Regions from separate parts of the Mesorhizobium sp. WSM2561 genome, predicted to be linked through region 4. Evidence: predicted binding sites of a transcription regulator. Region 4 holds the regulator's gene; each other region holds the start of a gene.

Region 1 (2,202 bases), on a different contig from region 4:
GCGCAGTTCGGCCGGCATCAGCTTGTCGAATTCGATGCGGATGACCGAGCCGCGACGACGACGTTTCAGCGCCGTCTCGAACAGGCGCACGAGATCCTCGGACTCCTCCTCGACCTCGATGTCACTGTCGCGGATGATGCGGAACGTACCGGAGCCCTTGACCTCGTAGCCGGGGAACAGCTTGCCGATATAGAGGCCGACCGCTTCTTCCAGCGGAATGAAGCGGACATGATGCTTGCGGTCAGGCAAGCGGATGAAGCGCTTCAGCGCCACCGGCAGACGCAACAGCGCGCTCATCTCCTCGCCATTCCTGCGGTGGCGCAGTTGCAGCGCCATCGAGAAGCCGAGATTGGGAATGAACGGGAACGGATGCGCCGGGTCGATCGACAGCGGTGTGAGCACCGGAAACACCTGCTCCTGGAAATGATCCTCGAGCCAGGTCTTCTCGTCCTTGGTCAGCCCATCGCGGCTGATGCTCTCGATGCCTTCCTTGTCGAGCAGCAGCATCAGAGCGGATAGGCTGTTCTGCTGGTCCTCCTGCAGGCGCTCGACCTCGCGCAGCAATTGTTCCAGCTGTTGTTCGGGGGTGCGGCCGTCCGCGCTCTTCAGCGTGATGCCTTCGCGCACCTGGCCGGCGAGACCGGCGACACGGACCATGAAGAACTCGTCGAGATTGGCGGCCGAAATCGACAGGAAGCGGACCCGCTCGAGCAGCGGATGGTTGGCGTTCAGCGATTCTTCGAGGACGCGGCGGTTGAATTGCAGCCAGGAAAACTCGCGGTTGACGAACCGGTCCGGGTTGCCGCCCTCTGGGCTCGCCACCTCGACAGTGGTGAATTCGCTCTGCACCGGCTTTAGTTCGTTCATGGTTCCTGCTCGTTTCGCACCCGCTGGCCACAGCGTCGCGCGTCTTTGCGGACGCGCAAAAGGACGCTCCCGCCACTTAAGCTACGCATGATCCCCGGCGAAACCGAATTCGGTTTCGGGGCCATGCCTTAACCGGCTTAGCTTATCCTGTGACAGGCTTTTACGACAGTTTGATTTCATCGATCTTGCAAAGAGACAGCTTATGATCCAGATGCAATCCAGGCTGCAGCGCGGCGCGTCCTTTGCGCGTGCCAAGGACGCGGTGGAATTTTGATTTTGCGCATGCTCCGGGGTCATGCGGCAAATGCAGGAGACGACGATGGCAGGCGGTTCCATTCCCCATTTCCAAAACGATGCGGGCTATCCGGCAATCGACATCGGCGTCAAGGAATTCATGTGCACCGGCGCAAACCCGCCCTTCGACCATCCGCATGTGTTTCTCGACATGGGCGACGACAATGAAAAGGTCTGCCCCTATTGCTCGACGCTTTTTCGCTATTCGCCAAAGCTGAAGGCGACGGAAACACAGCCTGCCGGATGCCTGTATATCCACCAGGCCGCCTGACGCGCACGCCATCCCATGGACGACACCCGGTCCCGGCAGGTCGTTATCGCCGGAGCCGGCGTCGCCGGACTGACCGCGGCACTGGCGTTTTCCGAGCGCGGCTATCTGGTGCGGCTGTTCGAACAGGCGCCGCGCCTCGAAGCGGCCGGTGCCGGCATCCAGCTCTCACCCAACGCGACGCGCATCCTTCGCCAGCTCGGCGTGCTCGACCGGCTGTTGCCGGCGGCGGTGCGGCCGGAGGCGGTCGTGCTCAAGGACGCCGCCACGCTACGTGAGCTGGCGCGGGTGCCGCTTGGCGAAGCGGCCGAAAGGCGCTGGCAGGCGCCTTATCTCGTCGCTCATCGGGCTGACCTGCAAGATGCACTGATGGCGCGCCTTGCCGAACGGCCGGACATCAGTCTCGTCACCGGCGCGCGCGTCGGCGGCATCGCCACAGGACCGCGCCATGCCACGGCAACAGTCGAGATTGCCGGCAAGACAGTCGAAGCCGGCGGCTTTCTGCTGATCGGCGCCGACGGCGTCTGGTCGGCGATCCGGGCTTTTGGCTGGTTTGCGGCCAAAAGCCGGTTTTCGGGCGAGCTTGCCTGGCGCGCTACGATCAGTGCAGACAGTGTCGCAGGAGAAGCCCTTGCGGCGGTCGGCGCCGCCAATTGCGTGACCACCTTCCTGCATCCCGGCTTCCACCTCGTCGCCTATCCGGTCAGCAACGGCACGGCGTTCAACCTGGCTGCCTTCACCAGGGGCGAGATCATCGCCGAGCGCTGGTCGGG
Region 2 (2,202 bases), on a different contig from region 4:
GCGGGCGGCTCACAGCGTCGAGGCGTGCGCGCTCATCGCCGGTCAGCACCAGACTGGCTGCGGCGATATTGTCCTTGAACTGCGCTTCGGTCCGTCCGCCGATCACCAGCGAACTGACCGCGGGCCGGCCGAGCAGCCAGGCAAGCGCCACCTGCGCCGCCGAAACGCCATGGTTCTCGCCGATATGGGCAAGCACGTCGACGATCCGCCACAGCCGGTCCTCGTCGCGGATCGGCGGTTCGGTCCAGCCGCTGATCTGGCGGGCGGTGGCCTGGTCGCGGTGGTATTTGCCGGACAGCAGTCCACCGGCGAGCGGGCTCCACACCAGCACGCCAAGCCCCTGGTCGACCGAGATCGGCAGCAGTTCATATTCGGCTTCGCGCGCTTCCAGCGTGTAGTGGATCTGCTGGGTGACGAAACGCGGCTGGTGCTGGCGGTCGCTGACCCCCAGCGCCTTCATCACCTGCCAGCCGGAATAGTTGGAACAGCCGACATAGCGGATCTTGCCCTGGCTGACGAGTGTGTCGAGCGCGGCGATGGTCTCTTCGAGCGGCGTCGTGCCGTCCCATTCGTGAAGGAAATAGATGTCGATGACGTCGGTCCTGAGGCGTTTCAGGCTCTTCTCGCACTCGCGGATCAGATGGTAGCGCGACAGGCCCTCATCGTTGGGGCCGTCGCCGATCCGCATGCGCGCCTTGGAGGCGATCAGCACATCGCCCTTGCGTTTGCCGTCGAGCGCTTCGCCGATGATCTCTTCCGAAAGCCCGTTCGAATAGACATTGGCGGTGTCGATGAGATTGATGCCGGCGTCGATGCAGAGGTCGATCATCCGGCGTGCCTCGTCGAGATCGGTCTTGCCGACCGCGAGAATGCGCCGGCGCCGCCAAAAGTCATGGTGCCCATGGTCAGCGTCGAAACCTTCAGCCCGGAACGGCCGAGTGTGCGGTATTCCATGTCAGATCCTCGCGATTGCGTTGAAAAGGTGCTTTGAAGGTTGCTCGGGGAAACCTGGCATTTGTAGGACAATTCGAGCCGCTTGTCGTGTGTGCCAGGGAGGCTGATCGATCACATCTCGCGGAGTTGGGCGACCGGCGTGCGGGCCGGCTGCAATAAAACCGTCATTGCCGGCCTATATGCAAGTCGGCTCAAGGTGTCCGATCTCGGCCCGCAGGCCGAGGCCGACGCGGGCGTGCACGCGGAGCAGCATAAATGACCGAAGCAAAACAGAATTCTCCCGCCAGGGACTGGCTGGAAGCGGAACTCGCCGACACGCTCGACGAGGACTACGAGCTGGAGATGTCGGAACCGGCGCTGTCGCTGGAAATCGCCAAGATCTACAAGAACGCGCATCCGCCCTCGATGGATCGCCTGCAATACTTTCGCGACCTGATCACGCTGCAATCCGAATTGATCAAGCTGCAGTCCTGGGTGGCTTACACCAGGAAGAAGCTGGTGGTGGTTTTCGAGGGCCGCGATTCGGCCGGCAAGGGGGGCGTCATCAAGCGCATCACCCAGCGGCTCAATCCGCGCATCTGCCGCGTCGTCGCACTTCCGGCGCCGACCGAGCGCGAGAAATCGCAATGGTATTTTCAGCGCTACGTGCCGCATCTGCCGGCAGGCGGCGAGATCGTGCTGTTCGACCGCTCCTGGTATAACCGCTCCGGCGTCGAGCGTGTGATGGGCTTCGCCGAGCCGGACCAGGTCGAGGAGTTTTTTCGCGACGTGCCGGAGTTCGAGCGCATGCTGGTCCGCTCCGGCATCACCCTGGTCAAATACTGGTTTTCCATCACCGACGAGGAACAGCAGATGCGCTTCCAGATGCGCATCCACGATCCGATGAAGCAGTGGAAGCTGTCGCCGATGGACCTGCAGTCGCGCGTGCGCTGGGAACAGTACACCAAGGCCAAGGAAGAGACCTTCGCCCGCACCAACATTCCCGAAGCCCCCTGGTTCATCGTCGAGGGCAACGACAAGAAGCGGGCACGGCTGAACTGCATCGATCATCTCCTCAAGCAGGTGCCCTATGAGGAGGTGCCGCACGAGGAGATCACGCTGCCCGACCGCGTCTTCAATCCCGAATATGAGCGCCAGGTTCTGCCGCGCGAACTGTATGTTCCGGAGAAGTATTGATTCATGGTTCCCTTCTCCCCGTCACTATACGGGGAGAAGGTGCCGGCAGGCGGATGAGGGGCTGCGCCAACC
Region 3 (2,202 bases), on a different contig from region 4:
GGTCATCGTGTTGCCGCGCCAGTCGACGGCACCGCTGAGCCAGCCGCGCACCCAGATGGCGGGAAGCATCACGTCCCGCGCAACCATCGCCGGGATCATGCGCAGCGACAGGTGCCAGCCCTTGGCCGAGGCGAGAGCGCATTCCGGCAGATAGGCGACTATCAGCACGGCGATGGCGGTCGCCGGCAGGCTGAACCCGGCGCCTGCTGCCGCAACCAGCGCCAGCACCAGCGGCGGCGCCGCTCCGATCAGGATCTCGGGCGCGAAGAACAGTGGGAATGTGACGCGACGCAGGCGTGCCCAGCGGGCCTGGCGCGACCAGATTTCGCCAAATGTGCGCAAGCCGAGCGGCTGCTCGAAGGGCGAGGCAACGAGATTGACGCGCAGTCCGAGCCCGTTGACAAGCTTGGTCGCAGCGGCATCCTCGGCAATCTCGGCAGCAAGCGCACGGATGCCGCCATTGGCGTCGAGCAATGGCTTGCTCCACAGCATGCTCTTGCCCTGGGCAAAACCGAGGCCGAGCGCCTCGCCGGTATATTGCCAGCGCGCCTGCAGCGTATTGAGGAAAGCGCATTCGACCTCCGCCCAGATCCCGTCCGGCCGCGAGCCGATCGGCGTCGAGCAGACGAGGCCGGTGTCCTGCCGCCATCCCGTCATCAGATGCTGGACATAGTCCCTCGGCATCAGGACGTTGGAATCGGCAAGGATGACCCAGTGGTGGCGCGCGGCCTCCCAGCCCTTCACGCAATTGTTGAGTTTCGGATTGCCGCTGATGCGGTCGTCGCCGACGAGCAGCCGGGCCGGCACGGCCGGAAAGCGGGCGATCGCTTCGGTGATCGGCCCGACCACCGGGTCGTCGGCATGGGCGACGCAGAAGATGAGCTCATAGCGCGGCCAGTCGAGAGAGAAGGCGCGCTCGAGCGTCTCCTCGGTAAACGGCTCGACGCCGCGCGACGGCACGACGATCGACACCGGCGGCGCCTTGGCGGCTGGCGGCGTGATCCTGCCAGGCCGCTTCAGCTTCAACGAAGCGAGCAGGATGCTGGCGAGATTGACAATAAGCAGAACTATGGAAAGCAAGGCGGCTGTGACTGTCAATTCCATCAATATCTGGTCGCTCCAGAAAAAACCGGCCGCATGAAAGCCGTTTTCAACAGTTCGACAGAATGCTGAGTCGCCCGGCCCTGCACACCATCCCCAGCCCTGCACACCATCATTGTCACGTGTCACTTAAATGACATTGTTGTTCGGCACCTGCGCTTAACAAATTCGGGCAACGATGGCAGACACCGAGGCGACGCACCCCGTTGACCGAACTGCTGAGAGGGTCGAATGTTCCGTCTGCATAGTGTGGAGTGATTTATGTACAGCGCCGTCACGCGCGACATCGAAGTGCAGGTCAGGCCGTTCTATCTGGAAGATCGCTCCGACCCGTCGGAGAACCGCTATGTCTGGGGCTACCAGGTAACCATCGACAACCAGTCGGATGAACTCGTGCAGCTTCTGTCGCGCTACTGGCAGATCACCGACGGCACCGGCCGGGTCGAGGAGGTGCGCGGCGCCGGCGTTGTCGGCGACCAGCCTGAACTCAATCCCGGCGATAGTTATCAGTATACGTCTGGCTGCCCACTCTCGACGCCATCCGGCATCATGGTCGGCCACTACACGATGCGCAACAAGCGGGGCGAGACGTTCGACGTCGCCATCCCCGCCTTTTCGCTCGACCTGCCGGGCACGCGGCGGACGGTGAACTGAGAGAGATAGATGGCCGGAAGGTCGTGCTGCCCCTCATCCGCCTGCCGGCACCTTCTCCCCGTATGGTGAACGGGGAGAAGGGAACCCATCTATCAACTGGACAACCTGTCGCAACGCTGGCGCCCCCTCTCCCCGTTCTTCACGGGGAGAGGTAAGGGTGAACGGCAGCGCCAACGCTTCATCGGTGATTTCAATTCTATTGAGCCGCAGCAAATTCCGCCGGGTCGAAGTCATATTGCTTCGAACAGAATTCGCAGGCGACGTGAATGCCGCCATCCTCGGTGCTGTCCCTGATCTCGTCGGCGGAGAAGCCTTCGAGAATGCCGCGGATCTTCTCCCTGGAGCATGAGCACTGGTCGGCTACCGGCACGCCGCCGAAGACGCGCACGCCGTGCTCGTGGAACAGCCGGTAAAGTAACCGCTCGGCGCCGATCGTCGGGTCGATCA
Region 4 (2,202 bases):
TTGCGTCGGACAATGCGATGGCGCAGCGCGTCGTCTCGGACGACGCCATCATGGATGCGCGGCAGCGCGAACTCGACGACAGCGCCATCACGCTGATCGCCAAACGGCAGCCGATGGCGCAGGATCTGCGCGCAGTGGTTGGCGCAATCCGCATGGCCGGCGATCTCGAGCGCATCGGCGATCTGGCCAAGAACATAGCCAAGCGGGTCAGCGCAGTCGGGCAGAGCGCGACGCCGCGGAATCTGTCGCACGGTATAGATGCGATGGCGGATCTCGTTCTTGTGCAGCTGCGCGGCGTGGTTGAGCACTATGTGTCGCGCGATGCCGGCGCGTTGAAGGAACTGCGCGCCGACGACCAGAAGATCGACGTGAAATACACGGCGGTTTTTCGCGAGCTCCTGACCTACATGATGGAGGATCCGCGCAACATCACCGCCTGCACGCACCTTCTGTTCTGCGCCAAGAATCTCGAGCGTATCGGCGATCATGTCACCAACATCGCCGAAAACGCCTATTTTGTCGTGACCGGGCAGCAATTGCCGGCGGATCGCCCGAAGCTCGACGAAACGACGATGTCGGCGCCGGCGACAGGACAGGAGTGACCGGCCGATGATCGCGCCGCGCATCATGGTGGTGGAGGATGAAGAGCCGCTGGGCGTCCTCCTCCGTTACAATCTTGAATCCGAAGGCTATCAGGTCGAGGTGGTGACGCGCGGCGACGAGGCCGAAATCCGGCTGCAGGAAAACGTGCCCGATCTTTTGGTGCTTGACTGGATGGTGCCGGCGGTTTCCGGCATCGAGCTTTGCCGGCGCCTTCGGGTGCGCCCCGAAACCGAGCGGCTGCCGATCATCATGCTGACCGCGCGCGGCGAGGAGAGCGACCGGGTGCGAGGCCTTTCGACCGGAGCCGACGACTATCTGGTCAAGCCGTTCTCGACACCGGAATTCATGGCCAGGGTCAAGGCGCTGCTGCGCCGCGCCAAGCCCGAAGTGCTGTCCAGCGTGCTCAAGGTCGGCGACATCATGCTCGATCGTGAATCGCACCGGGTCTATCGCAAGAAGAGCGAGATTCGGCTCGGGCCGACCGAATTCCGGCTGCTCGAATTCATGATGCGCCACCCGGGCCGGGTCTTCTCGCGCAGCCAGTTGCTCGACAATGTCTGGGGCGAGACGATCTACATCGACGAGCGCACGGTGGACGTCCATGTCGGCCGGTTGCGCAAGGCGGTCAACAATGGTCGCATGCCCGATGTCATCCGCACCATCCGCGGCGCCGGCTATGCGATCAGGGAAGACTAGCTGATATTCAGGTGATGCCGGCCTGCGAACGGCTGATACCTGCGCTTCCGGTGCTGACGTACCCGAAAGTACGCTCCGCTCCGGTTCTCGGAATCCACCATCCTCGGCGCGGCCTGACCGGAACACACGCCAAGTCGCGATCCGGGGATCCCTGCCTTCGAACTCAAGCCACGTTCTTTCCCACCGAGCCGGCTCGTGCCTGGATGCTCGGCGCGAAAATCTCCTGATCGACGAAGCTCAGCGCCCGCATGGCGCAGCCTTCGCGGATCAGCGGCAGCTCGTTCGGCTCGGTGTCGAAGGAAATCGAACCCGAATGCTGGCCGCCAGCGGTCTGGGCGATGGCCTCGCGCAGGGCCGGTTCGATCAGGTCGAAGGCGGCAGCGCTGGCGCCGACCATGGCCACCGGTGCCGGATCGATCAGCGCGAACAGGCTGCCGAGCCCGAAGCCGAGCGCTTCGCCGGCCTTGCGGTAGGCTTCGCGCTCCGGTCCGTCCGTCTGGCGCGCCCGGGCCGCCAGTGCCCGCATCTCGGCGTCGCTGACATCGGCGACCGGCTCGGCGTTCTCGCTCAATTGCCTTGCGTTGCGCCAGATGGCGTAATTGCCGGCATAAGCCTCGACGCAGCCGCGCCGCCCGCAGCGGCAAAGGGCGCCGCCCGGCCGATGGATCATGTGGCCGAATTCGCCGCCCGAGGAGTGGGTGCCGGTGAACAGCTCGCCCTTCAGCACCAGCCCCATGCCGATGCCGTGCGAGAGCAGGATGGCGATGAAATCGTCGCGGTAGCGATGCGGGTGGCGCCAGCGCAGCGCCACGGCCATCATGTTGCAGTCGTTCTCCATGATGGCCGAGATGCCGAACTCGCGTTCCAGAATGTCGGCGAAGGCGATGTTCGTCTGCGGCGTGA

The links. The regulator PhoB, encoded in region 4, activates phosphate uptake and scavenging genes when phosphate is short. The targets are predictions, from matches to a motif close to TGTCATNNANCTGTCAT.
Region 1: a site for PhoB is predicted at 1,030-1,046, ahead of M727_RS0127745 (RNA degradosome polyphosphate kinase). Genes of this name have one in related genera too.
Region 2: a site for PhoB is predicted at 1,106-1,122, ahead of ppk2 (polyphosphate kinase 2). Genes of this name have one in related genera too.
Region 3: a site for PhoB is predicted at 1,224-1,240, ahead of M727_RS0126565 (ceramide glucosyltransferase). Genes of this name have one in related genera too.

The regions. Positions count from the first base shown of each region.
Region 1 covers NZ_AZUX01000045.1:31,817-34,018, reverse strand. Annotated here, with positions in the region: gene M727_RS0127745 (RNA degradosome polyphosphate kinase) at 1-867, opposite strand, end outside; gene M727_RS0127735 (zinc-finger domain-containing protein) at 1,187-1,432, shown strand; gene M727_RS0127730 (FAD-dependent monooxygenase) at 1,448-2,202, shown strand, end outside.
Region 2 covers NZ_AZUX01000029.1:43,174-45,375, reverse strand. Annotated here, with positions in the region: partial or broken gene M727_RS37120 (aldo/keto reductase) at 1-954, opposite strand, end outside; gene ppk2 (polyphosphate kinase 2) at 1,210-2,130, shown strand.
Region 3 covers NZ_AZUX01000041.1:39,910-42,111, reverse strand. Annotated here, with positions in the region: gene M727_RS0126565 (ceramide glucosyltransferase) at 1-1,104, opposite strand, end outside; gene apaG (Co2+/Mg2+ efflux protein ApaG) at 1,363-1,755, shown strand; gene M727_RS0126555 (Hsp33 family molecular chaperone) at 1,952-2,202, opposite strand, start outside.
Region 4 covers NZ_AZUX01000016.1:185,756-187,957, reverse strand. Annotated here, with positions in the region: gene phoU (phosphate signaling complex protein PhoU) at 1-602, shown strand, start outside; gene phoB (phosphate regulon transcriptional regulator PhoB) at 610-1,299, shown strand; gene M727_RS0115695 (ROK family protein) at 1,463-2,202, opposite strand, start outside.